DNA from 3 places in the Streptomyces sp. NPDC048185 genome. Region 3 is predicted to be linked to each of the others. Evidence: riboswitches for the same ligand, from Rfam matches in the RefSeq annotation. Region 3 holds a riboswitch; each other region holds the start of a gene.

Region 1 (9,467 bases), on a different contig from region 3:
CGCGACGGTGTGGCTGCCCAGGGGCAGGGTCGTGTTCGCGGAGGTGGCCGTACCGGAAGCGGTGACGACGGGCTTGCCGTCGACCAGCAGTTCGAAGCTCTTGATGAGCGACGCGGGCGTGGTGGCCTGCCACTTCACGCTCACGGCGCCCCTGGTGTAGTACGTCGTACCGGACAGGTTCGCGCCGCCGACCGAGGCCACCTTCAGCCCCTGCACCGGGCCGGCCGCCCAGGCACGCACGGCCGGCAGCTGGGCGTAGAGGGAGTTGCCGGGGCACTGGGTGTTGTAGCCGTCGCGGTGGCCGGAGATCCGGTTGAAGGTGTACGCGGTGCCCGCGGTGAAGCCGGTGCCGAAGTAGTTCTTCTGGCTCGCCCCGGCGCTGAGCCGCACCGTGCCGGCCGGGTCGGCGCCGTACTGGCCGAGCTTCCAGGCGGCGACGCGGGCGACGGAGGCCAGCGCGGCACCGGAGGCACCGGTGGAGGTGTACTCACCGAGCACCGCGATGCCGGCGGACTCCCGGTTCCAGCCGTAGGTGTGCGCACCGAGCACCGGCAGGTCGGTGCCGCCCTTGCGGCCCTCGAAGACGGTGCCGCACTTGTCGACCAGGAAGTTGTAGCCGATGTCGTTCCAGTGGTTGACCTGCGTGTGGTACGCGTAGATGCCCCGCACGATCGACGCGGAGTCGGCGCAGGAGTAGTCGTTGGCCCCGTCGGTGTGGTGGACGAAGACGGCCTTCACGTCGTCGTTGTACTCGGACGGGTCGGGGCTGAGCGACTCGTCGGCGCCCCAGCCGGCGCGCGAGGTCACCGGCGGCTTGGGCACCGTGGACGGCCGCGCGGGCGGCGGCGCCGTGGGCGTGGTGGCCGACGGGCCCGGGGACGCGGAGCCGGAAGGCGGCCCGGCCGGAGAGCCGGTCGGCGTGGACGGGGCCGTGGTGTCCGTGGCTGCCGGGGACGCGGGACCGGCCGGGTCGCCGGACGTGCCGGTCGGGTCGTCCGTCGGCGTCACGGCCGTGCCGTCGGTGGGTGTCGTGGAATCGGTGGGCGTGGCCGCCGGGGTGCCCTCCTCGGCGACGAAGGCCGCCGGGCCGGTCGCCTGGGTCTCCGCCTTGGTCACCACCCCCGGGTCGACCAGGTTGACCTCCAGGCCCTTGGGCAGCGTGCCGGTGGTGCCGTCCTCGTGGAGCACCTGGGCCTGGACGCCGTCGGAGGGCCCGACCCACAGCGGCTCGGACGCGCCGCGCATCCCGGCCTCCGGGTCCTCCGGCGGGTCGATGTTCACGTCGAGGTCGTGCCAGGCGCCCCACTCACCGCTCTCCAGGTCGCGGGTGCGCACCTGCGCCCGCCCGTCGAGCCCTTCGACGGGCCCCGACCAGGACACACCGACCAGCGAGAACTGCGCGGTCCCCGTGCGGGGCAGCTCCCGCTTGCCGCGCGCGGTGCCCTTCAGCGCGAGGTCGTAGACCTTCACGGGCCGCTTGGCCCGGCCTGCCGGACCGGGGTCGTCGGACGGGCTGGCGACCGCGTACGTCACCACGCCCCCGCCCCCCAGGACCACGGCACCGAGCGTCAGCCACGCCCGCCGTCTCAGGCTCAGCGGTCTGTACGCGTGCGACGAACGACGACTCATGACAAATCCCCACCCCAGAGCAAGCCGGCCGGCCAAGGCCTCAGACATCAACGTGAGGCACACCCGTCACACGGGTGGCCCCTCCCCTACAGCGCGCCGCACACGACGAACATCACGGCGGTGACGAGGTGCCCCCGCTCGCGACGCCTGTCCGGCACGCCGAGCGGTGAGCCGAGCGACACCGTACCGGGCGCCGGCGGAACGGGCGCCTAGGGTGGCCCCGCCGCACCCGTCGTCCCACCGCCTCACCGGAGTACGCCCATGCCCCTCCCGTACGTCCTCCTCTCCGCCGCCGTGTCCCTCGACGGCTACCTGGACGACACCGGCCCCGAGCGGCTCCTGCTGTCCTCCCCGGCCGACTTCGACCGGGTCGACGAGGTGCGGGCGTCCGTCGACGCGATCCTGGTCGGCGCCGGAACGATCCGGGCCGACAACCCGCGGCTGCTCGTGAACTCGGCCGGGCGACGGGCCGCGCGGGCCGCCGCGGGGAAGCCGGAGTACCCGGTGAAGGTCACGGTCAGCGCGTCGGGCGAGCTGGACCCGACGGCGGCCTTCTGGCACACCGGCGGCGACAAGGTCCTCCTGACCACCGACGAGGGCGCCCGGCGGGCCCACGCGCTCGGGCTCGCCGCCGACGTCGTCCCGCTCGGGCGCGTGTTCGAATGGCGGCCGGCGCTGGAGTACCTGCACGACCGGCGGGGTGTGCGGCGGCTGATGGTGGAGGGCGGGGGGACCGTGCACAGCCGGCTGTTGCAGCAGGAGCTCGCCGACGAGCTGCAGCTCGTCCTCGCCCCCCTGTTCGTCGGCGACCCGGCCGCTCCCCGGCTGTTCGGGCCCGGCGACTACCGGCGCGGGCGGCTCCGGCTGGTGGAGACCCGGCGGATCGAGGACGTCGTGCTCATGCGCTACCGGCCGACCGCCCCGGGCGCCGCCGGTCACGTGTCCGCCGCCGACCGGCACTGGCTGGCGCTCGCCTGCGAGCTGGCCGAGCTGTGCCCGCCGTCCGGCACGGCGTTCAGCGTGGGGGCGGTGGTCGTCGCCGCCGACGGGACGGAGCTCGCGCGGGGCCATTCGCGGGAGGAAGGCGACCCGGTCGTGCACGCCGAGGAGGCCGCGCTCGCCAAGATCGACGCAGCCGATCCGCGGCTCGCGACCGCCACCGTCTACAGCAGCCTGGAGCCGTGCGCCCGCCGCGCCTCCCGGCCCGCCCCGTGCGCCCGGCTGATCCTCGACGCCGGGGTGCGCCGGGTGGTCACCGCCTGGCGGGAACCGGACACGTTCGTGCCGGGGGCCGACGGCAGCGGGGTGCTCGCCGCCGGGGGCGCCGTGGTCGTCGTCGTGCCGGAACACGAGGCGGCGGCGAAGGGTCCGAACCGTCACCTGCTGGGCCACTGAGATACGCGTGTGCGTTCCGCTCCCGACATGACGTACACTGGAGACACAACGACGCGGGGTGGAGCAGCTCGGTAGCTCGCTGGGCTCATAACCCAGAGGTCGCAGGTTCAAATCCTGTCCCCGCTACTCAAGGCCGAAGGCCGGAATCCTCAGGGATTCCGGCCTTCGGTGTCTCCGCGTGTCCGTCACCCGACCGGCCGCCACGGCTCGCCCCCCGTCCCTCCTCCGGGAAACCTGGGAGGCGGGACGGCAAACGGCGTGGACGTGCAGGGGCGGCGGGAGACGAGTGGTGCGGCCAGGTGACGTGGACGGCGAAGGACCGTATGCCAGGTCCGGCGGCCGGCTGTCCGGCGTCCCCGTGCCCGGCCCGGGCCTCGGCGCCGCCCCGATGCCCGTACCGCCCGTCCGGCCGGTGCGGCGGCGGACCCCGTACGGCCGGACCTTCGTGCGCCTGCTCCCCGTCCTGCTGATCGTCGTCGCCGTCGTGTACGACCTCCTCACCCCCCGGTACTTCACCGCGGGGCCCCTCTGGACGGCCGCGCCCCTGGTCGCGGCGCCCCTCTACTCGCGGCGCGACACCCTGCTCACCGGCCTCGCCGTGGTCGCCGCCGTCATCGGGCTCCAGCTCGGCAAGGGCGTCATCCACTACGTGGACTCGCTCACCGAGCTGATCACCATCGCGACGGTCGCCGCCCTCGCCGTCTTCGTGAACGCCTTCGTCCGCCGCACCGACGAGCGCCTCGCCTCCGCCCGTGAGATCGCCGAGGCCGCCCAGCGCGCCGTGCTGCCCGAGCCCGCCGAACGGATCGGCGGCTTCGAGATCGCCGCCTGCTACGAGGCGGCGCAGGCGGACGCCTTCATCGGCGGCGACCTGTACGCGGTGCAGGACAGTGCCCGCGGCGTGCGGCTCATCGTCGGAGACGTGCGCGGCAAGGGCATGGGCGCGGTGGCCGCCGTCGCCGTGGTGATCGGTGCCTTCCGGGAGGCCGCCGAGCAGGAGGCGACGCTGGAGGCGGTCGCGCAGCGGCTGGAGCGGGCGCTGGCGCGCGAGGGCACCCGCCGGGACGGGCTGGACGCCTTCGAGGGGTTCACCACCGCCGTCCTCGCCGAACTGCCGCACGGCGAGGGCATCGTCCGCGTCGTCAACCGCGGCCACCCGCCGCCGCTGCTGCTGCACGCCGACGGCACCGTGCACCCGGTGCAGGACGGGGAGTTCGCGCTGCCGCTCGGCATGGGCGAGCTCGGGGTGTGGCCCGACCGGGCGCAGCAGAGCGGGCTTCCCGGCGGAGCCACCCTGCTGCTGTACACCGACGGGCTGTCCGAGGCCCGTGACGCCCAGGGCCGGTTCTACGACCCCCACGCGCGGCTGGCCGGCCGCGTCTTCCGCCACCCGGCCCACCTGCTCGAAACCCTCGCCGACGAGGTGCGCGAGCACTCCGGGGGCGGCACGACGGACGACATGGCGCTGCTCGCCGTCCGCCGCCGGGCCTGAGCGGTGCGGCGACCCCCCTCGATCGCCGTCACGGGTGGTGACGGCACGACCGCCCTCCGCATAACAACTGACACACCGTCATAAACGCGTGATGTGAAGTCGTGACCTGAGAGGCGGTCAACTCGCCCCCATATGTGTCTCAATGAGGCGTACGTCCCGGCCGGTATCCCTAATGATCAAGCGGAACGGCTTGGAATCAGCACCTCGCGTCTATTAACGTTCGATAACGCAGCGCGGTCGTCCCAGCCGTCACAGAAGGCGGCTCCGTGCGCACGCGCCGAATCCCGTGAGGGAACCGGGGAACCACCACTTGGGGTGAATCGGGCGTATGCCGCCGTGGCTACACGGCGCGTATACGCGCGTAGGAGACCTTCCTGCTCCGAACCCGTCAGCTAACCCGGTAGGCGGAAGGAAGGAAAGGAGTACGCCCACGTGGCGTCCAACCGGCCTGCCCCCGAGGCCCCGTTCGTGCCCGGCACGCACGACACCGAAACCTTCGGCTACGACGGCTACCGTGCCGAAGAGGGCCCCTGGGAGGAGTGGAATCCCACCGCGGAGTCCATCCGTCCGGTACGCGGCCGGCACCGTGTCGCCAAGCAGCGCGGCGGGCTCGCCCGCAGCTCCACCGTCCTCGGCGTCGGCGTCATCGCGGCCGTCGGAGCGGGCGGCATGGCCAGCGCGCAGACCGGCAAGCCGCCGGTGTCCATCTCGATGCCCGATCTGCCGAACGTCGGCTCGCTCATCTCCGACGACGAGCCGGAGCCCGAGGGTTCCGCCACCCCGCTCAGCGGCATCGGTATGACCGCCGACGACACCGCCGAGGGCACCACCGACGCCGGTGAGGTCCTGCGGGCGCGCATCATGCAGCAGGCCGAGCAGCAGCAGGTCCAGGTCGAGACCAAGGCCGCCGCCGAGGCCGCCGCCAAGGCCGAGAAGGAGGCCGCCGAGGCCGCCGCCAAGGCGGAGAAGGAGGCCGAGGCCAAGGCCGCCGCCGCCAAGAAGAAGGCGGAGGAGGAGGCCGCGAAGAAGGCCGAGGCCGAGCGGCTCGCCGAGCTGGCCAAGCAGTTCACGCTGCCGACCTCCTCGTACACGATCACCTCGACCTTCGGCCAGGCCGGGTCCATGTGGTCCTCCGGCCACCACACCGGCCTCGACTTCGCCGCGCCCACGGGCACCCTCATCAAGGCCGTCCACACCGGCACGATCACCGAGGCGGGCTGGGCGGGCGCCTACGGCTACCGCACCATCCTGACCCTGGACGACGGCACCGAGCTGTGGTTCTGCCACCAGTCGTCGATCAGCGTCGGCGTCGGCCAGAAGGTCAGCACCGGGGACGTCATCGGCCGCGTGGGCGCCACGGGCAACGTCACCGGACCGCACCTGCACTTCGAGGTCCACGTCGGCGGTGCCGAGGGCGGCGTCGACCCGGCCGCGTGGCTGCAGGGCAAGGGCCTCACCCCCTGAGGACACGGGCGCCCGGAAGAGGCGCCCACCTTCGGATCCCGGCGGTCCTGACGGCGACCCCCCGACGTCAGGGCTGCCGGTTTGCGCGATCTTTGCGTCCGGCCCCCGCACCCTCGGAATGACCGGTTCCGGTGCGCTTGTTGTCGTAGGACATGACTTCTCTGCGCAAGCTCGGCTCCTCCGACCTCGAGGTCTTCCCGCTCTCCCTCGGCGGCAACGTCTTCGGCTGGACCGCCGACCAGGACACCTCCTTCGCCGTCCTCGACGCCTACACCGCCGCCGGCGGCAACTTCGTCGACACCGCCGACGCCTACTCCGCGTGGGTCGAGGGCAACAGCGGCGGCGAGTCCGAGACCCTCATCGGCAAGTGGCTCGCGACCCGCGGCAACCGCGCCGACATCGTGATCGCCACGAAGGTCAGCCAGCACCCGGAGTACCCCGGTCTGTCCGCCGCCAACATCAAGGCCGCCGCCGACGCCTCGCTGCGCCGCCTGGGCACCGACCACATCGACCTCTACTACACCCACTTCGACAAGCCCGAGGTGCCGGTCGAGGAGATCATCGGCGCGCTCGACGAACTGGTGCGCGCGGGCAAGGTCCGGTACATCGCCGCCTCCAACATCACCCCCGAGCGGCTCGCGGCGTCCCTGGAGTTCTCGGACCGCGAGGGCCTCGCCCGGTACGTGGCCCTGCAGCCCCACTACAACCTGGTCTCGCGGGACACGTACGAGGGCGGGCTGCGCGACCTCGCCGAGCGGGCCGGTCTGGCCGCCGTTCCGTACTACGCCCTCGCGGCCGGCTTCCTCACGGGCAAGTACCGGCCCGGCACGGCCGTCGACAGCCCCCGGGCGGGCGGCGCCGCCAAGCACCTGGAGAGCGAGCGCGGCCGGCGGGTGCTCACCGCCCTGGACGAGATCTCCGAGGCCCACGGCGTGCCCGTCGCCACGGTGGCCCTGGCCTGGCTGGCGGCCCAGCCGACGGTGGCCGCGCCGATCGCGTCCGCGCGGACGGTCGAGCAGCTGCCGGCGCTGCTGGGGCTGGCGGAGCTGGAGCTGACGGAGGCGGAGGTGCTCAGGCTGACCGAGGCGTCCGCCTGAGGGCCTCTCCCGGCGCCCGCTACGACCGGTACGGGTTGTACGGCGGGTACGCGGCGTACGCGGAGTGGGGGGCGTGGGCGGCGTACGCGGTGACGTGCGGGGCCTGCGCGGCGTACGGGACGGGCGCGGGTGCCGCGTGCGCCCCGTACGCCGGCCAGTGCGGTGCGGCCACCGGGACGGGCGGCGCCGTGACCCGGGCCGCGTGGTCCAGAGCCGGGCGCGCCGTCTCCCGCCGGCGCCACAGCTCGGTCAGCAACTCGCGCTCCCGTACGACGTAGTCGGCGCCCGCCCTGCCCCGGCGCCCGCGCTGCCGCAGGAACGCCAGCGAGGTCGCGTACGCCTCGTACTCCGCCACCGTCCGCGCCGCCCGCTTCCCGGCGTGCCGACGGGCGTGCTGCCGGGCGATGCGGCGGGCCCGCATCGAGCCGAGCACGAACGGTTCGGCCGGTGCCAGCCAGCCGGCCACCGCGTAGACGGGCAGCTCGGCCCGGATGACGCCGAGTTCGCGCTGCCGGGTCCAGACCGCGAGCCAGGTCAGCAGGCCGAACACCGGCACCATGAACGCCCCGTACACGGCGAAGAAGCCGTACTCACCGAGCGAGGCCGAGCCGTTCCACAGGGCGTGCATGCCCATCGCGAGCAGCAGGCCGGCCAGGGGGAGCAGCACGCGCCGCAGGCGCCGGCGGTCGGCGGAGAGCGCGGCGACGCCGAAGCCGATACCGGTGAGCACGGTGAACAGCGGGTGCGCGAACGGTGACAGCACGACCCGGACGAAGAAGGTCGCCGCGGTCACCGAGGCGATGCCGCGGTCGCCGGTGAGCTGGTCGGTGCCGAAGGCGGTGCCCAGGTAGAGGATGTTCTCGGTGAAGGCGAAGCCCGTGGCGGTGACACCGGCTATGACCACGCCGTCGACGATGCCGGTGAAGTTCCGCCTGCGGAAGAGGAAGACCAGGAGGACGGCCGCGGCCTTGGCGGACTCCTCCACGACCGGCGCTATCACCGTGGCGCCCAGGGTGTCCGCGCCCGTGGGATCGGCGGTGGCGGTCGCTATCCATCTTGTCGCGAAGCTGTTGGCGACGATCGCTATCAGCGCCGCCGCGCAGGCGCCCCAGGGGAAGGAGAACAGCAGGTTCCGCCAGGGGCCGGGATCGACCCGGTCCAGCCAGCGGAACGCGGCTATGAGCAGCGGCACGGGCAAGACCGCCAGCCCCAGTCCCACCAGGAACCCCTGGGTGCCGGTCTGCTCGCGCACCAGGGCCAGGATCACCAGGCCGGACAGCGCGAGCAGCGTGACCAGCGCTCCGTAACGCACCCAGGCGCGCTGCCACCAGTGTGGATGCCTGTGCTGAGGCGCGGGCGGACGCGTCGGGTACGGGGGACAGGTGGCCACGGCATGGACCCTAACCGGTGGGGGGCTGCTCCTGTACGCGGCGGAAGAGCAGGTCGTTCACCACATGACCCTTGTCCAGTCCCTGGCCCTCGAAACGGGTCAGCGGCCGGTGGCCGGGACGTGGCGCGAAACCACCGTCGGGCACGGTGTTCTCGAAGCCGGGGTGCGCGGTGAGGACCTCGAGCATCTGCTCCGCGTACGGCTCCCAGTCGGTGGCGCAGTGCACGATGCCGCCCGGTGCGAGGCGGGACGCGGCCAGGGTCAGGAACTCCGGCTGGATCAGGCGGCGCTTGTGGTGCCGCTTCTTCGGCCAGGGGTCGGGGAAGTAGACGCGCAGCCCGGCGAGGGAGCCGGGGGCGAGCATCTCGCGCAGGAGGATGATCGCGTCGCCGTTGCCCACGCGGATGTTGGAGAGCCCGTTCCGGTCGGCGAGACCGAGCAGGTTTCCCTGGCCGGGGGTGTGGACGTCCACGGCGAGGATGTTGGTGTCCGGGTCGGCGGCGGCCATCTGGGCGGTCGCCTCGCCCATGCCGAAGCCGATCTCCAGGACGACGGGACCGGTGTTCCCGAACAGCTCGGCGAGGTCGATCACCCGCTGTCCGTCGATGTCCAGTCCCCACTTCGGCCACAACCGCTGCAGCGCGTCCGCCTGCCCGGTGGTGACCCGGCTCCGGCGCGGCTGGAAGCTGCGGATGCGCCGCTCGAAGTGGGACCCGGCGGGATCGGCCTTCGGCCCGTCGGGAAACCGGGGCTCACCCTTGGCACGCACCGGCTGAGGGGTCTCGGGGGCATGGCGTGAATCAGACACAGTGAGAACGATTTTACGGCCTCCGTCCTGACCCCCCTCCGCACTCCACCGCCGCGCCATCTCAGCTGCGCTCCCCCACCGACGCCGCCGTGCCGCCCTGGCTGCACGCCCACGCACGGCACCAGGCCGGCGCCGGACCCCGCACCCCTTCGGCCCCCGTGGACGCCGGCTCGCTCACACCGCCCCCAGCAG
Region 2 (9,467 bases), on a different contig from region 3:
TCCCCGTGATCACCAGTACCGCCATGTCATCCCTCCCGTGCCGCCGCGCACACCGCGCGCGCGATGCGTGCCACGTCCGCGTCGCCCGTGACGTACGGCGGCATCGTGTAGATCAGGTCGCGGAACGGCCGCAGCCACACGCCCTCGCGCACGGCCGCCTCGGTCGCCGCCCGCATGTCGACGGCGTGGTCGAGCTGCACCACGCCGATCGCGCCGAGCACGCGCACGTCCCGCACGCCCGGCAGGCCGGCGGCCGGCGCGAGTCCCTCGGTGAGGCCCGTCTCGATGCGCTTGACCTCCGCGCGCCAGTCCTGGCCGAGCAGCAGCCCGATCGACGCGCACGCCACCGCCGCGGCGAGCGGATTGCCCATGAACGTCGGCCCGTGCGCGAGCACCGGCACGTCGCCCCGTGAGATGCCGTCCGCCACCCGGGAGGTGCACAGCGTCGCCGCCATCGTCAGGTAACCGCCGGTCAGAGCCTTGCCCACGCACATCACGTCCGGCGTCACCGCCGCGTGCTCCGCCGCGAACAGCGCGCCCGTCCGCCCGAAGCCGGTGGCGATCTCGTCGAACACCAGCAGCACGTCGTGCGCGTCGCACACCTCGCGCAGCACCCGCAGGTAGGCGGGGGAGTGGAACCGCATCCCGCCCGCGCCCTGCACCACCGGCTCCACGATCACCGCGGCCAGTTCGCCGGCGTGTTGCTCGACCGTCGCGCGCAGATGGTCCGCGTACGACTCCTCGTACTCGGCGGGCGGGGCGTCCGCGAACACCTGACGCGGCAGCACCCCGCTCCACAGCTCGTGCATCCCGCCCTCGGGGTCGCACACCGACATGGGCTGCCAGGTGTCGCCGTGGTAGCCCCCGCGCCAGGTCAGCAGCCGCCGCTTGGCGGGGCGGCCCAGCGAACGCCAGTACTGGAGGCACATCTTGACCGCCACCTCGACCGCCACCGAGCCGGAGTCGGCGAGGAACACATGCTCCAGCCCTTCCGGCGACATGTCGACAAGGAGCTTCGCCAGCCGCACGGCGGGCTCGTGGGTGAGCCCGCCGAACATGACGTGACTCATCCGGTCCAGCTGCTCGCGCGCGGCCTCGTTCAGCACCGGGTGGTTGTAGCCGTGGATCGCCGACCACCAGGACGACATCCCGTCGACCAGCTCACCCGAGCCGTCGGCCGGCCGCAGCCGCACCCCGCTCGCCGACTCCACGACGAGCGGGTCCTGCCGGCCGGGCATGGGGCCGTACGGGTGCCAGACGTGCCGCCGGTCGAGGGCCAGCAGTTCGTCCACGGTCAGCGCGGGCTCAGGCATTGGGCGCGAGGTCGGTTCCGGCACCGCGACGGCGCACGGCGACCAGGTCCGTACGCGCCTCGCCCGCCGCCGGTGCCTCCGCGGCCGGCGCGGAACCGCACCCGCCACCGGCCGGGGCGGAACCGCAGACGCCGCCGTCCTCGTGCGACCCGCAGGGCCCCGCCTCCGCGTGCGACCCGCAGCCGCCCCGGCCCGCCGCGCGGTGCTCGGGCAGGGTCACCTCGCCGGTGCCCTCCACCTCGAAGCCGGCGTCCGCGATCATCTCCAGGTCGGCCTTGCCCGCCTGGCCCTCGCTGGTGAGGTAGTCACCGAGGAAGATCGAGTTGGCCAGGTGCAGGGCGAGCGGCTGCATGGTGCGCAAGTGCACCTCGCGTCCGCCGGCGATGCGCACCTCGACGTCCGGGCAGACGAACCGCGTCATCGCCAGGATGCGCAGGCACCGCTGCGGGGTGAGGTTCCACTCCTTCGCCAGCGGCGTGCCCTCGAACGGGATCAGGAAGTTGACCGGCACCGAGTCGGGGTCCAGCTCGCGCAGCGAGAAGACCACGTCGACCAGGTCCTCGTCGCTCTCGCCCATGCCCGCGATCAGCCCCGAGCAGGCGGACAGCCCGGCCGCGTGCGCCTTGTTGACCGTGTCCACCCGGTCGGCGTACGTGTGCGTGGTCGTGATGTCCCCGTACGTCGACTCGGACGTGTTGAGGTTGTGGTTGTAGGCGTCGGCGCCCGCCTCGCGCAGCCGCTCCGCCTGACCGTCCGAGAGCAGCCCCAGGCAGGCGCAGACCTCGACGCCCTCGTTCTGCTCCTTGATGGCCTTGATGGTCTCGGAGACCCGGTCCACGTCCCGCTCGGTGGGGCCGCGCCCGCTGGCCACCAGGCACACCCGCTTGGCGCCGCCGGCCACGCCGGCGGCAGCGGCCTCGGAGGCCTGGCCGGGCTTGAGCCAGGTGTACTTGAGGATCTCGGCCTTCGAGCCGAGCCGCTGCGAGCAGTAGGAGCAGTCCTCGGGACACAGGCCCGACTTGAGGTTGACCAGATAGTTGAGTTTCACCCGTCGGCCGAACCAGTGACGGCGCACCTTGCCGGCCGCGGCCACCACGTCGAGCAGGTCGTCGTCGGAAGTGGCGAGGACGGCCAGAGCTTCCTCGCGGGTCGGCGTCTCGCGCCGAAGCCCCTTGTCCACCAGCGTGTTCAGCAGGTCCATGAGAGCCGATCCTGTCCTACGGGGCCGCCCGGGGCCAAGGAGACTTCGCACAACAGTGACAGATCACCGTGTGGGTATCGCCACACCTCGGGCAGCCCGTCGTGCCGCTAGTGTCTGTCCACTGCCTACAAAACCGCGGAGGGCGAAGCCATGGCGTTCGGCTGGATCGACGAGCAGGCCGGGGCGCGCCGCCGGGCCGGCCTCGTACGGACACTTCGGCCCCGTCCGGCCGACTCGCCCCTGCTGGACCTGGCGAGCAACGACTACCTGGGTCTGGCCCGGCACCAGGAGGTCACCGAGGGCGCGGCGCGGGCCGCGCGGGCCTGGGGCGGCGGTGCGACCGGCTCCCGGCTCGTCACCGGAACGACCGAACTGCACGCCGAACTCGAGCGCGAACTGGCCGCGTTCTGCGGCTTCGAGGCCGCGCTCGTCCTCTCCTCCGGCTATGCCGCCAACCTCGCCGCGGTGACCGCGCTGGCGCCGCACGGCTCCCTCGTCGTCTCCGACGCGGGCAACCACGCCTCGCTGATCGACGGCTGCCGGCTGGCCCGGGGGGCGACCCACGTCGTGGCGCACGCCGACCCGGACGCGGTGCGAAAGGCGCTGGCGACGCACGACGGGCCCGCCGTCGCCGTCTCCGACACGGTCTTCTCGGTGGACGGTGACGCGGCGCCGCTGGCCGCCCTGGCCGAGGCGTGCCGGGAGCACGGCGCCGGGCTGGTCGTCGACGACGCCCACGGCCTCGGCGTCCTCGGCGACGGCGGCCGGGGCGCCCCGCACGCGGCGGGGCTCGCGGGTGCCGACGACGTCGTCGTGACGGTCACGCTGTCCAAGTCGCTGGGAAGTCAGGGCGGTGCCGTGCTCGGCCCCGCCCGGGTGATCGACCATCTGGTGAACGCGGCCCGGACGTTCATCTTCGACACCGGACTCGCCCCCGCCGCGACGGGCGCGGCCCTCGCGGCCCTGCGGCTGCTGCGTCGTGAGCCCGGGCGGGCGGCGCGGGCGCGCGAGGTGGCGGCCGAGCTGCACGCGCGCCTGACCGCCGCGGGTCTGGAGGCGGTGCGTCCGGACGCCGCGGTGGTCTCGGTGCGCGCTCCCTCCCCGGAGGGGGCCGTGCGCTGGGCGGCCGACTGCCGTGCGGCCGGCCTGTCCGTGGGCTGCTTCCGCCCTCCGTCGGTGCCCGATGGCATCTCACGGCTCAGGCTGACCGCTCGCGCGGACCTCTCCGGGGAACAGATCGAACGTGCGGTACGGGTGATCGGCGAAACGCGGCCATGAGTCGGCGTGGCACGGCCGTGCGTCGCGCGTCACCCGGTCGGATCAGCCGGTCCTGCCGACGCGGACCGCGGCCGTGAACGACGCCCAGCTCCCGGGGGAGAAGAGCAGCGCGGGCCCGGCCGGGGCCTTGGAGTCGCGCACGGCGAGGAGCCCGGCCCAGGGGCCGGCCGCCGGCCGTGCGGTCTCCACGCAGTTGTTGGCTCCTGTGCTGTAACTGCTGCGCAGCCATCGCACATCGTGCAGTTCGGTACTCGCGGGGATGTTCCGGGGACATGCGGACATGGTGCCTCCTTACGCGCCGGCCGCTGTCGCGGCGATGTAGTCCAACGAGTCCGCGGGCGAAAGGGCATGGAGCAGGAGAGCGTCGAAGGCCTCGGTGTAGGCCTCCAGGTCTTCTTTCCGTTCGAGATGGAGGCTACTCGTCAAGTGGTCGAGAACAACCACGTCGAGATCAGAAGTGCTCGGAAATGAGAAGATTACGAAAGGGCCGGTGACACCGATGTGCGCCCCGGCGGTGAACGGAAGCACCTGGAGCCGGACATTGGGCAGCCGCGCGGCCTCCACCAGCCGGGTCAGCTGCCGGGCCATGACCCCGGGCCCGCCCACCTCCCGGCGCAGCACCGCTTCGTCGAGGACCGCGTTCAGCTCCAGTGGCGGGTCGGCCCGCAGCACGTCCTGCCGGGCCAGGCGGACCTCCACCAGCGTGTCCAGCCGCTCGTCCGACAGCCCGTCCACCGCCGCCCGCGTGACCGCGCGGGCGTACTCAGGCGTCTGCAACAGCCCGGGAACGACGGTCGTCTCCAGCGTCCGCATCGCGCTCGCCTGCGACTCCAGACTGATGAAGTCCCGGTACGTCGGCGGCAGCACCCCGCGATAGGCGTGCCACCAGTGGTGCCGGCCGCCCGCGTCCTCGGAACCCGCCAGCACCACCAGCAGCTCCCGCAGTTCGCGGTCGTCCACACCGTAGGCGTCCAGCAGTAACCGCACGTCGGCCGGTTTCGCCCCGCTGGTCCCGGTCTCGATCCGGCTGACCTTCGACTGGTGCCAGCCCACCAGCCGGGCCGCCTCGCCGCTGGTGATCCCCGCCGACGTGCGCAGGGCGCGCAGTTCCGCGCCCAGCTTTCGGCGGCGCACCACCGGACCGTGCTGCATGGGCCACTCCTCCGATGCCGACGAGCCGCCCGAATACGCTCTGCCGTCGCAGAGTTCACCGCTTCGAGCGACAGATATATGCATATCTTGGTGGATCGCCGCCCTTCGCCGGGCGGTGATGGCAGTCTGGCGGCGAAGCACCAGTCCGGGACCGTACTCGAACCATCCGCCCCGTGTCGGGCCGCGGTCCCGTGGGAAAGGGACGACGTCGCCATGGCAGACCATCTGGAAGCATCCGTCACTCTGCCGAGCGATCCCGCCTCGGTGGCCGCCGCGCGCACCTATGTGGTGGGCACCCTGGCGGAGTGGGGCCTGCCCGAGGACGCCGAGGTGTCCGAGACCGTCCGGCTCATCGTCTCCGAGCTGGCCACCAACGCGGTCCAGCACACGTTCGGGCAGTCACCGACCTTCACGGTGGACCTCGTGCTCGACTGCGACGAACGGCTGTGCATCGGCGTCACCGACAGCCACCCGCGTTTCCCCAAACGGCTGCCCGCCGCGGTGCAGCAGGACAACGGCCGGGGCATGGTGATCATCCGCTGGCTGACGGCGGAGTGCGGCGGCAGGCTGAGGGTGCGGCCCACGCGCGAGGGCGGCAAGACCGTCTCCATCGAACTGCCCTGGACGGCACCGGGCCCGGTGGTGCCCGCCGAACCGGTCACCGTCGTGGGGCGTCCCCGGGGCGAGACCGTGGGGCCGCAGGAGCCTCAGCGGTGAGGCGTGGACGGCACCCGGCGCGAGACGGACGGCGCCCGCCGGGCCGCCCGGACCCGTGCGGCCCTGTCCCGGGCCGCGCCGGCCGCCTCCGCCGCCGGGCGCCGGTCGGCGGCGCGGCGGTCACCGGTCGCGTGGCTCCGCCGGACCAGGCGGGGGAGCAGCCACCACAGGCCGAGGCAGACCAGCAGGGTCGCCGCACCGGCGGCCGCTCCACCGGCCCGGCCGGTGGTCACGTCGACCACGAGCATCACCGAGCCGGTGAACGCGAACACCAGTACGCCCAGGCCGGCCGTGGCGAGCCGCGAGGACACCCGCACTATGCGTGCCTTGGCGCCCCGCTGGAAGAGCGAGCGGTGCAGCGCGGCCGGGGCGGTGAACAGCGTCGCCGCGAGCACCGCGAACAGCAGCGTGGTGACGTAGACGGTGCGCCGGACCGTGTCGAGCTCCGGGAAGCGCGACGTGAAGGCCAGGGACAGCAGGAAGGCGAAGAGGATCTGCACCCCGGTCCGGGTGACGCGCAGTTCCTGGAGCAGCTCGACGAAGTTGCGGTCGGCGCGCTCCAGCGGTGTCTCGTTGCGAGCGGTGCAGCGGCGGTGGTCGGCCATGCCGTGCGGGTGACCGCAGAGGGCCGTGTCACGCACCGCGGCACGCACCCGGGACGGTGACGGCGCGTCAGGAAGCCGTCACCGCCCCGGGCGGATCACTTCACCCGGCCGTACCAGACGTTGCTGGTCCAGATCTTCTGCAGCCGCACCACGTCCCCGGTCTTCGGGGCGTGCCAGATCTTGCCCTTTCCGGCGTAGATGCCGACGTGGTACACACTCCGGCCCGAGTGGAAGAACACGAGGTCTCCGGCCTTGCGGCTCCTGGCGGAGACGTGCCGGGTCTTGTTGTACTGCTGCGCGGCGGTCCGCGGCAGCTTCTTGCCGGCCTTCTTGAACGAGTACAGCGTCAGTCCGGAGCAGTCGAACCGGTACGGCCCGGTGGCGCCCCACGCGTAGGGCGCGCCCTTCTTGGAGGCCGCGATCCTGAGGGCCTTCGTCGCGTGGCTCGCCGCGGCGGCCTCGGAGGCGACGCCGGGAACCACGATGGAGCCGCCCACGGCGGCGATGGTCAGGGCCGAGGCCGTACCGGCACGGGCCATCAGCGACGGGACGCGATTGAGCGCAGTCATGCGCAACCCTTCGTCAGCCGCCTGTGAAGGATGACCTGTCGGATTCGGGCTGGCGAAGTTGCCCGGCCGCACGAGTGCGGCTTCACCCCAAGGGCTGCTCGGCCCGGCGGCTCCCTCTCGGGGGCGACCGTTCCGGCGACCCGTCGTGCTCGGGTCCTCCACTCCTGCCGATCCACTCCTGTCGACCGGTCGTCCGGGCGGCGGCAGGACTCGGCGTCCGCCCGGACCGCCCCGCCGCTGCGGCGGGGGCTTGTCGTCAGTCATGGATCTTGGCGCACCGAAGTCGGAAAATCCCAACGGAACCGGGTTGTTGTGTGGTTACTCACCACCCACCCGTTCGGGTGGACATGTCGTGTTCGATCCTCCGGGGGACGCCCGTGGCGACCCCGGGACCAGCGACGGAATGACAAGTTCCGCCGTCCGGGTGCGCACGTCGCGCAAGCCCGGGGGGCCGGAAATTCGAGGTGTTCCTACGCCGAAGGGGGGTAAGCCGTTCGGCCGGTTTCGGCCCCGCGGTGACGGAGGGTGTGCCGGACGCGGCTGCCGGGCGCCCTGCGGGACGCCGATCGCGCCCAGGGATGCGCGGGCATGCGAAGGACCGCCGACAGCACCGGTAATCGGCCGGTCAAACCGGTAATCAGTCGGTCAAAACCGCGTGACGTGGCGGAAACACTCTAGCCGTACTCTGCACCCCGATCCACCTGCGGTTTTTCGCACATCAGCGGGCGACTTGGGGCTCATTGCTGTGTGTTACATCTAGAGCCGTCGCGGTGGACGCGGCAGCCGGACCGTTCGGTCCCGGCGTGACGTTCTGTGAGGTGGTACGTGCAACTGACCCCGCACGAGCAGGAACGACTGCTCATCCATGTGGCCGCGGACGTGGCGGAGAAGCGCCGCGCGCGAGGGGTGAAGCTCAACCACCCCGAGGTCGTCGCGCTGATCACCTCGCACATCCTCGAGGGCGCCCGTGACGGCCGTACGGTCAGTGAGCTCATGGCGTCGGGCCGCAAGCTGATCCAGCGCCACGAGGTCATGGAAGGCATCCCCGAGATGATCCACGACGTGCAGGTCGAGGCGACCTTCCCCGACGGCACCAAGCTCGTCACCGTCCACGAACCGATCATCTGACGGGAACCCGCAGCAGCCATGATTCCCGGAGAGATCCTCTTCGCCGACGAGCCGGTCGCCTTCAACGAGGGCCGCACGAGCGTCCGTCTGACCGTGCTCAACACCGCCGACCGGCCCGTGCAGGTCGGCTCCCACTACCACTTCGCCGAGGCCAACCCCGGTCTCGACTTCGACCGTGCCGCGGCGCACGGCAGGCGGCTGAACATCGCCGCCGGCACCGCCGTCCGGTTCGAGCCCGGCATCCCGGTCGACGTGGAGCTGATCCCCCTCGCGGGTGCCCGCGTCGTCGTGGGTCTGCGCGGCGCGACCGGAGGTGCCCTCGATGCCTGAACTGTCCCGAGCCGCCTACGCCGACCTGTTCGGCCCGACCACCGGCGACCGCGTCCGGCTGGCCGACACCGACCTCTTCGTCGAGATCGAGGAGGACCGCTCCGGCGGCCCCGGCCGCTCCGGTGACGAAGCGGTCTTCGGCGGCGGCAAGGTGCTGCGCGAGTCCATGGGCCAGTCGCGCGCCACCCGTGCCGAGGGCGCCCCCGACACCGTGATCACCGGTGCCGTGATCATCGACCACTGGGGCATCGTCAAGGCCGACATCGGCATCCGCGACGGCCGCATCACCGGCATCGGCAAGTCCGGCAACCCGGACACCATGGACGGCGTCCACCCCGAGCTCGTCATCGGGCCCGAGACCGAGGTCATCGCGGGCAACGGCAAGATCGTCACCGCCGGCGGCATCGACACGCACGTCCACTTCATCGCGCCGGGCGTCGTCGACGAGGCCCTCGCCTCCGGCATCACCACGCTCGTCGGCGGCGGTACGGGACCGGCCGAGGGCAGCAAGGCGACCACGGTCACCCCCGGTTCGTGGCACCTCGCGCGGATGTACGCGGCCCTGGAGTCGAGCCCGGTCAACATCGGCTTCCTCGGCAAGGGCAGCACCATGTCCAAGGAGTCGATGCGCGACCAGCTGCGCGCCGGCATCCTCGGCTTCAAGATCCACGAGGACTGGGGCGCGACCCCCGCCGTCATCTCCGCCTGTCTGGACGTGTGCGAGGAGTCCGGCGTCCAGCTCGCCGTCCACACGGACACCCTGAACGAGGCCGGATTCGTCGGCGACACCTTCGACGCGGTCGCGGGGCGCACCCTGCACGCCTTCCACGTCGAGGGCGCCGGCGGCGGCCACGCACCCGACATGATCACGGCGGTGTCGCTGCCGAACATGCTGCCGGCGTCCACCAACCCCACCCGGCCGCACACCGTCAACACCGTCGAGGAACACCTCGACATGCTGATGGTCTGCCACCACCTCAACCCGGCGGTCCCCGAGGACCTGGCCTTCGCCGAGTCCCGCATCCGGCCCAGCACCATCGCGGCCGAGGACATCCTGCACGACATGGGCGCCATCTCCATCATGTCGTCGGACGCCCAGGCCATGGGCCGCGTCGGCGAGGTGATCCTGCGGACCTGGCAGACCGCGCACGTGATGAAGCGACGCCGCGGCTTC
Region 3 (9,467 bases):
TGCCGTGCGGTGGATCCTGGCCAGGTCCACCGACAGCTCGAAGGCGCGCCCCGGGTCACCGGACAGGTAGGCGATGTACGCGGTGAGTTCACGGAGCCGGAGCACCTCCGGGTGCTCCGGTCCCAGCGTCTCCGAGGCCTCGGCCACGGAGCGCTCCGCGAGGCGCGCCGCGTCCTGCGTCCGTCCCTCCTTGACCGCGTCGTTGATCCGCGCCGTGGGCTCGGCGAGGAGGGCGGGAGCGGTGGCGTCACCGGGCGCGGTGATCGGCGCGTCCCCCAGCACGGCCTCGGCCACGGCGTCGAAGCCGCGGGGCGGGGTGGGCGTGGGCCGGGGCGCGGGGTCGGGATCCATGAGGAGACCGGGAACCGGCTCGGGGCGACCGCCGGGAACGGAGGCCGGCTCGGACACCGGGGCCTCACAGGCGCCGGGTATGACGACGGGCGGTGCGGGGGCACCGGCCGCGGTGGCGCGGGGCGCGGACGCGGGGGGCGCGGACGTGGAAGGCGCGGATGCGCGGGGCGCGGATGCGCGGGGCGCGGCTGCGGGGAGTGCCGCTTCGCGCGCGTCGACGCCGCCGCCCGCGGGCGCCGCGTCCATCCGCGGCGGTGGGCCGAACACCCCCGTCGGCGGCACCACCGTGCCCGGCGCCACTCCCCCGGTGGCCTCCGGGAGGGCGCGCAGGACGAACGTGGGCACGGACCCGCCGGACGGCATCCGGGGCGGCTCAGGCACCACCGGCACGCGGGCGGCCGGGGCCACGGCCTTCGGGGTCGCCGGGGACGCCGAGGCCCGGACTGCCAGGGCCGGCGGTGCTGTGGGTGCCGCGAAGGACGGCGGGAACGCCGGGGCAAGCGGGGCCGATGAGGCCGCTGCCGGCGCCGTCGGCAAGGCAGCCGAGGCGGGCGCGGCCTCCGGGGCCGGCGACGCGGGAGGCACCGAAACCGCCGGGACCGCTGCCCGGGCCGTCGGCGAGGCAGCCGAGGCGGGCGCGGCCTCCGGGGCCGGCGACGCGGGAGGCACCGAAACCGCCGGGGCCGCTGCCCGGGCCGTCGGCAAGGCAGCCGAGGCGGGCGCGGCCTCCGGGGTCGGCGGGGTGGCGTCCGCTGCGCGGGGCGTCGGTACCGGCTTTGCGGCGAGGTGGCTGGAGCCGTCCGGGTCGACGCGGAGCTGGACGACGCAGCCGATGCGGTCGTCGTGGATCGTGGCGAGGACGGGCCGGCCCGCGGTGAGGGCGAAGCGGTGGAGGCGGTTCAGGACGGCGTGCCGCACCTCCTCGCCGGGGGCGGGGACGACCAGGACGCCGTCGACCGAGGCGCCGCGCGCGTCGGTGCCGGCCTCCGGCACGCGGACGTCGATCGGCGTCTCCACGGGGACGGGGGCGGGCGGACGCTCGGCGCGTTGCTGGTCCCGCTGCTTGTCGCGGCCGAGTCGAGACATCGTCCCCCCACTCTTGAGGCGGCTTCCGTCGGCGGTTCCACTTCCCTGCCGTCCAGAGCCTGTCATGCCAGTCGTTCACCTACCGTCGAGTCTCTCCGCTCGCTCGCGATTCTCACGTCACCGGGGTGTCACAGGCTCGTTCCAGGAGGTCACGGACGTGCGGTGTGGCGCTCCGGGCGCCGCCGGCCCCATCGCGCGAGCGGCGCCCCGCGCTCCACCCTGGACAGGCGCATGCATGTGCATATACTGCACGTGCTGGTAATTCGCGCACGCCGTACACCCCTGGGGGTCCCATGAGCCGCCGCTTCCTCTTCCTGCTGGGCAGCAGCCGCCCCGACGGCAACACCGAGCTGCTGGCCCGCCGCGCCGCCGAACAGCTGCCCGCGGGCGTCGAGCAGCGGTGGATCAGCCTGGCCGAGCACCCGTTGCCCGAGTTCGAGGACCTGCGGCACGACAGCGACCACACCCGCCCCACCGAGGGCGACGAGGCCCTGCTGCTGGACGCCACGCTCGCCGCCACGGACCTCGTGATCGCCTCGCCGCTGTACTGGTACTCGCTGTCCGCCCCGGTCAAGCGCTACCTCGACCACTGGTCCGGCTGGCTGCGTACCCCCGGCCTCGACTTCAAGGCGACCCTGGCCGGCCGCACCCTGTGGTGCGTCACCGTGCTCGCGCACGAGGAGCAGGAGGTCGCCGACCCGCTGATCGGCAGCCTGAACAACTCGGCGGCGTACATGGGCATGCGGTTCGGCGGGGTCCTGCTCGGCAACGGCAGCAAGCCCGGCGACGTCCTGCGCGACACCGACGCCCTGGCCCGCGCCAAGACCTTCTTCGCCCAGGAAGCGCCCCTCGCCCGTTTCCCGTACGAGCGGGCGCAGGCGCCGTCTACGAGGTGACGTCCTTCGCGGTGAACCGCGCCCAGGCGGCCGAGCCGAACACCGCCGCGTAGAGGGCCTGGAGACCGAGGTTCTTCGCCAGGTCGTCCCAGTAGACCGGCTCGCGCATCAGGTCGGCGAAGGACAGCCAGTGGTGCGAGAAGAAGTACGGCTGGAGGGCGTGCAGCTGGGGGATCTGGTCGAGGATCTGGACCGTGATCAGCAGCCCGACCGTGGTCGCCATCGCCGCGATGCCGCTCCCGGTCAGCGTCGAGACGAACAGGCCGAGCGCCGCCACGCCGACGAGCGAGGCGGCGACGACCAGGGCGATCAGCAGGGCCCGCCCCAGGCCCTCGGCGTACGTGATGTGGGTGCCGGAGATGGTGGTCAGGTCACCGAGCGGGAACAGCAGCGCCCCGACCGCGAGCGCCGAGACGGCGACCACGAGGGTGGCCGCGAGGCAGAAGGCGATCACCGTCGCGAACTTCGTGAGCAGCAGGCGGGTGCGCCCGGCCGGGGCGACCAGGAGGTAGCGCAGCGTGCCCGCGCTCGCCTCGCCCGCGACGGCGTCACCGGCGACGACGCCGACGGCCATGGGCAGGAAGAACGGGAGCGTGGCGGCGAGCGCGGTGAAGACCAGGAACAGCCCGTTGTTGCTGATCTGCGAGATGAACGCCGGACCCTCGCCCCCGCCGCCCCGGCCCTCGCCGAACGACGAGCCGTCGCCCGTCTCGATCCGCACGGCGATCCCCACCAGGACCGGCACCGCGGCCAGCACACCCAGCAGGGCGAGGGTGCGCCAGCGCCGGAAGGTGATCAGCAGCTCGCTGCGGAGCAGCCCGAAGGACCACAGGCGGCTCGGCGGGCGCACGACGCCCGCGTTCCCGGCCCCTTCGACCGCTTCGCCGGCCCGTGCCGTCCCGGCCGGTGACGCCTCAGCCCGCGACATCGAAGCCCTCCCCCGTCAGCGCCACGAACGCGTCCTCCAGCGAGGCCCGTTCGACTCCGAAGCCGCGGACCCGCACCCCGGCCGTGACCAGCGCGGCGTTCAGGTCGGCGAGGTCGCCGCCCGGCGGCTCCGCCGTCACCCGGTCCTCGGCGACGACCACGTCCCCGGCGCCCCGTTCCTTCAGCACCCGTGCCGCCTCTCCCGTGTCCGGCGTGGTCACCACCAGCCGGCCGCGCGCCCCGGCCGCGAGGTCGGTGACCGCGCCCTGGGTGATCAGCCGGCCCCGTGCCATCACGGCCGCGTGCGTGCACACCTGCTCGATCTCGTCCAGCAGGTGCGAGGAGAGGAAGACGGTCGTGCCGTCGGAGGCCAGTTCGCGCACGAGGGTGCGGATCTCGCGCATGCCCTGGGGGTCGAGCCCGTTGGTGGGCTCGTCCAGCACCAGCAGGCGTCGCGGCTGCAGCAGCGCCGCCGCCAGGCCGAGGCGCTGCTTCATGCCGAGCGAGTACGCCTTCGCCTTCTTGCCCGCGGCCGCCGCGAGACCCACCCGCTCGAGCGCCGCCCCGACGCGCGCGCGCCGGGTGCGCGGGTCGGCGGTCGGGTCGGCGGCGTCGTAGCGCAGGAGGTTGTCGCGGCCGGAGAGGAAGCCGTACAGGGCGGGGCCCTCGATGAGGGCGCCGACCTGGGGCAGTACGGCGCGGGCGGCGCGCGGCACGGGCCGGCCCAGCACCCGTGCCGTGCCCGAGGTCGGCTCGATCAGGCCCATCAGCATGCGGATGGTGGTGGTCTTGCCGGAGCCGTTGGGGCCGAGGAAGCCGAAGACGCTGCCCGCCGGAACGGTCAGGTCCAGGCCGTCGACGGCGAGTTGTCCGCCGCGGTAGCGCTTGGTCAGCGCGCGGGTGGCGATGACGGCGTCACCCGTGCTCCCCGGTGCCGGGCCCTCCGGCTCCGCGGCGGACGGTTCACCCATCGGCTCCCTCTCCTCGTCGTGCGCGTACGGGCCGCGCGTCCGGCCCTACTTCGCGGCTTCGGCCGCCTTCACCAGCGCGTCCTTGGTGACCGCACCGGCGTAGACCTTGCCGTCGTCCGTGATCAGGGCGTTGACCAGGCGGGTCTTGAAGACCGTGCCCGAGCCGAAGTCGCCCTTGACCTGGTCGCCGAAGGAGCCGAGGAAGCCGCCCAGGTCACCGCCCGCGGAGGCGGTGGGCAGTCCCTGGCCGCCGGTGTCGAAGGCGGCGATCGCGTTCCAGCCCTCGCCGACGACCTTCAGGCCGCCCAGCTCCTCGGCGAGACCGCCGTCGGACTTCGGCTTCTGCTTCCGCTCCGGCGTCTCGGGCATCTCGTCGCCCTCGGTGACCTTCGCGCCCTTGGGCGGGGTGAAGTCGAACGTCGACGCGTCCGGCTTCGAGAAGCTGACCCGGGTGAAGCCCGCGTCCACGACGGCGGCGCCGCCGCCCGACGGGGTCAGCGTGAACTTCAACGGCATGCCGGTCTTCGCGTCGACGGCCACGCTGATCGCACCGACCGTGGAACCGGACTGCCTGGGCTTGATCACCAGCCGGTACGCGTCCCGGCCGGCCACCTGCGCGGTGCCGTCGACGGTCACGGACGTGGTGTCGTCGACCGCCTTCAGCGCCTGCTCGGTGAAGTCCTTCGGGGTGGCCGGCGCCTTCTCGGCGGGCCGCTCGGCACCGTCCTGCGTGGTGGAGTGGTAGACCTCGTTGGACTTGCTGTCGTAGCCCCAGACGTCCTTGCCGTCGTGGATCAGGCTGTACTCGGCGGCGTCCTCCAGCAGCGACAGCTTCTGCCGGTCGGGGCCGTCGGCCGCTACGCGCAGGGTGTGGGTGCCGGTGACCAGCTCGGTGAGCTTGGCGGACGGGTCCGCGGAGGAGCCCTCGTCGTCACCGCCGCCCGCACCGGGGCCGCCGGACATCCCGGCCATCAGGCCGCTCTCCAGGCCGCCGAGGTCCGGCAGGCCCAGGTCGGTGCTGATCCTGACGGTGCCGGACAGCTGCTGGACGTCCGACCGGGCGATCTTCTCGATGAGCTGCTGGGCCGTCACCTCCGGCAGGTCCGGGTCACCGGAGTCGGCGAGCGCGGGGACGAGCCCGATCGTGGCGGCCGCCACGCCCATCACCGCGACCGGGACGACGTACCGCGCGGCCCTGCGCCGTCCGGCGCGCGGCTCCGCGCCCTGCCCGGCGGTCGTGCTGTCGTCGGAATCGATCGGTGCCATGTGTGCCCTACCTCCGTCGTCGGCGGCGGCTGTCTCGCGACCTCGCACTGTTCACCCGTGAGCCGCCATTCTCACCCGAATCGGTGAGGAGTGGTGTTTTTCCGTGGTGTCCATCTGACCAAACCGGCCAGGGAGAAGCGTCAGACCGCGGGCTCAACTCCGCGTACTCCTGCGGGATGAGACGGAGGAGGTGAACCTCCCCCGCCCGGTAGGGGGAGAGCACCGCGCCGGCCGGGCGCGGTGCGGCCGGGAGGTCAGCCGGCCCGGTGGACCACCGCGTCGCACAGCTCGATCAGCGCGGCCTTGGCGTCGCACTCCCGCAGCGGGGCCAGCGCCGCACGGGCGTCCTTCGCGTACCGGACGGTGTCCCGCCGCGCCTGTTCGAGCGCGGGGTGGGCGCGCAGCAGGCGCAGCGCCTCGGCGTGCCGGGCGTCGTCGCTCAGGTCGGAGTCCAGCAGCTCGCACAGGGCGAGGTCCTCGGCGAGGCCCAGCCGGGCCGCCCTTTCGCGCAGCCGCAGCACCGGGAGGGTCGGGATGCCCTCGCGCAGGTCCGTGCCGGGCGTCTTGCCCGACTCGTGGGAGTCGGAGGCGATGTCCAGGACGTCGTCCGCGAGCTGGAAGGCGACGCCGAGCCGCTCGCCGTACTGGGTCAGCACGTCGACGACCGTCTCGTCGGCGCCGGACATCATCGCGCCGAACCGGCAGGAGACCGCGACCAGCGATCCCGTCTTGCCGCCGAGCACGTCGAGGTAGTGGTCGACGGGGTCCCGTCCGTCCTGCGGTCCGGCCGTCTCCAGGATCTGGCCGGTGACGAGCCGCTCGAACGCGAGGGCCTGCACCCGGACGGCCTCGGGCCCGAGGTCGGCGAGGATCTGGGAGGCACGGGCGAACAGGAAGTCACCGGTGAGGACGGCGACCGAGTTGCCCCAGCGGGTGTTCGCGCTGGGCACCCCGCGGCGCACGGCGGCCTCGTCCATCACGTCGTCGTGGTAGAGCGTGGCGAGGTGGGTCAGCTCCACGACCACGGCCGAGGGCACGATGCCGGGCGCGTAGGGGTCGCCGAACCGGGAGGCGAGCATCACCAGCAGCGGCCGGAACCGCTTGCCGCCGGCCCGCACCAGGTGCTGGGCGGCCTCCGTGATGAAGGGCACCTCGCTTTTGGTTGCCTCAAGCAACCCTTCCTCGACGGCCGCCAATCCGGTCTGGACATCGGCTTCCAGAGCCTGGTCCCGCACGCTCAGCCCGAACGGCCCGACGACGGTCACGAGGGATCTCCTGTCTGCTGGTGTCTACTGGCGATTACCTGGTTTGTCGATAGGTCGCTGCCACCACTCGAGTCAGCGTATCCGGTCACGTTTCGATCACCGCTAGCGCCCACCGTTACAGGCCGGTCGGTATCGGATCATGCACGGTATGTTTTTGATCAGGTGATATGAGCGGATATCGATCGACATCGCCAGAGACGTGCGAAACAGGACACGGCACGCCGAAAGCCGCCACCGAAGATCCCACCACCCCTCCCAACGGACCGCACCCCGAGAACGTCACCCATTCGACATCCGCTCCCCCGCCCCGAACGGGTGCCCGCGCAGGGCGACGGGACACCGGGCCGCGCGGTCGGCGGCGGAGCGCGGCACAGGGCGCGCACACCCGGCGGACAGCCCCGCCCCGGCCGCCCGCCCAAACGGCCCGCCATCGGCGGCCGGTTGGCCACCAGTTGGCCCTAATGCCCGATTTGCCGCCCTTGTTGAGGCCCGTGAGTTGGCTCACGCCGCCGCACCCGCCGGCCCGCGCGCCGCACCCCCGTCACGACCCCCGCCACCCCTTTGCCCCGTAGGCGAGTTGGGCCTTGGCAGTCGCAAAGGATCAAGCACCCCAAATCCCCCAGACCAAGGTCAACAGGCACGTCGGGTGATTCCTGCACTTGTTCCGGACATGTGCTCTCGCATACGTTCCCGGCCTGTCAGGCGGACGCCGAATCCTGCCACCGCCCGGCACACAGTCATCCACTCGAGACACTCGCAGGCAGGAGCGGGGGACCCAGGTAAGTCGCCGCGCCGGACACCACCGGAGCGGCTCGGGGTGAAGCCGTGCCCGTCAGGGCGCGGCCGGGCACCTCCCCGCCCGAACCCGACAGCTCACCTCGCAGGCGTTGGAGAGGGACACACACATGCCTGCCAACGGTCAGAACCGTCACGCCCGGACCAGCCGCCTCGCCCGCAAGCTCGCCGTCGCCGGCACCGGCGCCGCCGTGCTCGCCCTGCCGCTCATCGGCGCCGCCACCGCGTCCGCCGCCACCCCGGCCGCCACGACCACCGCCGCCACCACGGCGACCACGGCGTACCCGGACAACCTCGACGGCTGGATCCGCGAGTCGCTGGACATCATGGCCCAGCACGGGATCCCCGGGACGTACGACGGCATCCACCGCAACATCATGCGCGAGTCGTCCGGCAACCCGCTCGCCATCAACAACTGGGACATCAACGCCATCAACGGCACCCCGTCCAAGGGCCTGCTCCAGGTGATCGACCCGACCTTCCAGGCGTACCACGTCGCCGGCACCTCCTGGGACTCGTACGACCCGGTCGCCAACATCACCGCCGCCTGCAACTACGCGGCCGACCGGTACGGCTCGATCGACAACGTCTTCAGCGCGTACTGAGCCGTACCCGCCATGAGCCGTGACCAGGTCCCCTCGGCGGACGGGATCTAGTCGGCTCCGAAGATCCGCTCGAGGACGACGGCCACGCCGTCGTCCTCGTTCGTCGTGGTGACCTCGTCCGCGACCGCCTTGAGCTCGGGGTGGGCGCCCGCCATGGCGACCCCGCGGGCCGCCCAGTGGAACATGGGGATGTCGTTGGGCATGTCCCCGAAGGCGATCGTCCGCCGCCGGCTCAGCCCCAGGTGCTCGGCGGCGAGCGCCAGACCGGTCGCCTTGGTGACCCCGCACGGCTGGAGCTCCACCGTCCCCGGCCCCGACATGGTGACCGTCGCGAGCGAGCCGACCACCGCGCGCGCCGTCGCCGCCAGCTCGTCGTCGGACAGGTCGGGATGGCGCAGCAGCACCTTGCTGATCGGCGCGCTCCACAGCTCGTCGCGCCGCTCGACGCGCACCGCGGGCAGCGTCGGGTGGGGCATCAGATAGCCCGGCTCGATGAGGGTCAGCCCGTCGACCCCGTCCTGGTCGACCGCGGCGTACACCTCCCCCACCTCGGCCTCGATCTTGCCGAGTGCGGTCTCCGCCAGCTCCCGGTCCAGGGTGACCGACCACAGCATCCGGTGCGCGCCCGCGTCGTACACCTGCGCGCCCTGTCCGCACACCGCGAGCCCCGTGCAGCCGAGGCCGTCGAGCAGGGAGCGCACCCTCGGTGCCGGGCGGCCCGTCACCACCAGGTGCCGGGCTCCGGCCCGGGCCACCCGTGCCAGCGCGGCCAGCGACCGGTCGGAGACGGTGTCGTCGCCGCGCAGCAGCGTTCCGTCGAGGTCGGTGGCGACGAGGGCATATGCGGTGCGGTCCATGATCAGAGAATACGGACACCGCACCTGTCCGACTCACCCACGACCGGATGCGCACGAGGACGTTCGCAGGTGTCCGAAACCTGACACAACATCGTCTAAAGGCGGTTAAAGGCCTGTGCACCAGTTGGCAACAACATGCTCTGCCTTCTACCCTCCGGACGGCCCCGGGGGTACCTTCCTTCTGTCCAGGGGGGACTTGATCGGGGGGTCGGGTTGAACGGCGGACGTGTACGTGTGTTCAGGCCGCAGGAGCTGGGCGAGGGGGAGAGGGAACGCTGGCGTGCGCTGCGCGCCGCGTCGAGGTCGCCGCGCAGTCCGTTCATGGAGCCGGAGTTCACCGAGGCCGTCGGCCGGGTACGGCCCGGGGCGCGGGTGGCGGTGCTGTACGAGGGCGGTGAGGCCGCCGGTTTCCTGCCGCACGAGCGCGGGCCGCTGGGCCAGGGCCGGG

Evidence for each region. A riboswitch is a leader RNA that binds a small molecule or an ion and turns the genes downstream of it on or off. The one in region 3 is predicted to bind cyclic di-AMP.
Region 1: linked by a shared signal. The riboswitch ahead of ACGF3H_RS10635 (M23 family metallopeptidase) and the one ahead of ACGF3H_RS22675 (transglycosylase SLT domain-containing protein) in region 3 are both predicted to bind cyclic di-AMP.
Region 2: linked by a shared signal. The riboswitch ahead of ACGF3H_RS23680 (C40 family peptidase) and the one ahead of ACGF3H_RS22675 (transglycosylase SLT domain-containing protein) in region 3 are both predicted to bind cyclic di-AMP.

The regions. Positions count from the first base shown of each region.
Region 1 covers NZ_JBIDAN010000003.1:15,078-24,544, reverse strand. Annotated here, with positions in the region: gene ACGF3H_RS10655 (N-acetylmuramoyl-L-alanine amidase) at 1-1,629, opposite strand, end outside; gene ACGF3H_RS10650 (dihydrofolate reductase family protein) at 1,891-3,024, shown strand; tRNA gene ACGF3H_RS10645 (tRNA-Met) at 3,077-3,150, shown strand; gene ACGF3H_RS10640 (PP2C family protein-serine/threonine phosphatase) at 3,314-4,516, shown strand; cyclic di-AMP (ydaO/yuaA leader) riboswitch at 4,782-4,937, shown strand; gene ACGF3H_RS10635 (M23 family metallopeptidase) at 4,949-5,980, shown strand; gene ACGF3H_RS10630 (aldo/keto reductase) at 6,133-7,077, shown strand; gene ACGF3H_RS10625 (PrsW family intramembrane metalloprotease) at 7,097-8,467, opposite strand; gene trmB (tRNA (guanosine(46)-N7)-methyltransferase TrmB) at 8,478-9,275, opposite strand; gene lhgO (L-2-hydroxyglutarate oxidase) at 9,450-9,467, opposite strand, start outside.
Region 2 covers NZ_JBIDAN010000008.1:103,125-112,591, forward strand. Annotated here, with positions in the region: gene bioD (dethiobiotin synthase) at 1-25, opposite strand, end outside; gene ACGF3H_RS23645 (adenosylmethionine--8-amino-7-oxononanoate transaminase) at 27-1,313, opposite strand; gene bioB (biotin synthase BioB) at 1,306-2,514, opposite strand; gene ACGF3H_RS23655 (8-amino-7-oxononanoate synthase) at 2,665-3,792, shown strand; gene ACGF3H_RS23660 (DUF397 domain-containing protein) at 3,835-4,074, opposite strand; gene ACGF3H_RS23665 (helix-turn-helix transcriptional regulator) at 4,084-4,944, opposite strand; gene ACGF3H_RS23670 (ATP-binding protein) at 5,158-5,661, shown strand; gene ACGF3H_RS23675 (DUF6328 family protein) at 5,652-6,266, opposite strand; gene ACGF3H_RS23680 (C40 family peptidase) at 6,362-6,835, opposite strand; cyclic di-AMP (ydaO/yuaA leader) riboswitch at 6,839-6,983, opposite strand; gene ACGF3H_RS23685 (urease subunit gamma) at 7,661-7,963, shown strand; gene ACGF3H_RS23690 (urease subunit beta) at 7,982-8,293, shown strand; gene ACGF3H_RS23695 (urease subunit alpha) at 8,286-9,467, shown strand, end outside.
Region 3 covers NZ_JBIDAN010000007.1:327,175-336,641, forward strand. Annotated here, with positions in the region: gene ACGF3H_RS22645 (tetratricopeptide repeat protein) at 1-1,437, opposite strand, end outside; gene ACGF3H_RS22650 (NAD(P)H-dependent oxidoreductase) at 1,731-2,333, shown strand; gene ACGF3H_RS22655 (ABC transporter permease) at 2,323-3,261, opposite strand; gene ACGF3H_RS22660 (ABC transporter ATP-binding protein) at 3,248-4,231, opposite strand; gene ACGF3H_RS22665 (DUF2092 domain-containing protein) at 4,277-5,497, opposite strand; gene ACGF3H_RS22670 (polyprenyl synthetase family protein) at 5,752-6,762, opposite strand; cyclic di-AMP (ydaO/yuaA leader) riboswitch at 7,460-7,664, shown strand; gene ACGF3H_RS22675 (transglycosylase SLT domain-containing protein) at 7,668-8,162, shown strand; gene ACGF3H_RS22680 (HAD family hydrolase) at 8,210-9,019, opposite strand; gene ACGF3H_RS22685 (GNAT family N-acetyltransferase) at 9,254-9,467, shown strand, end outside.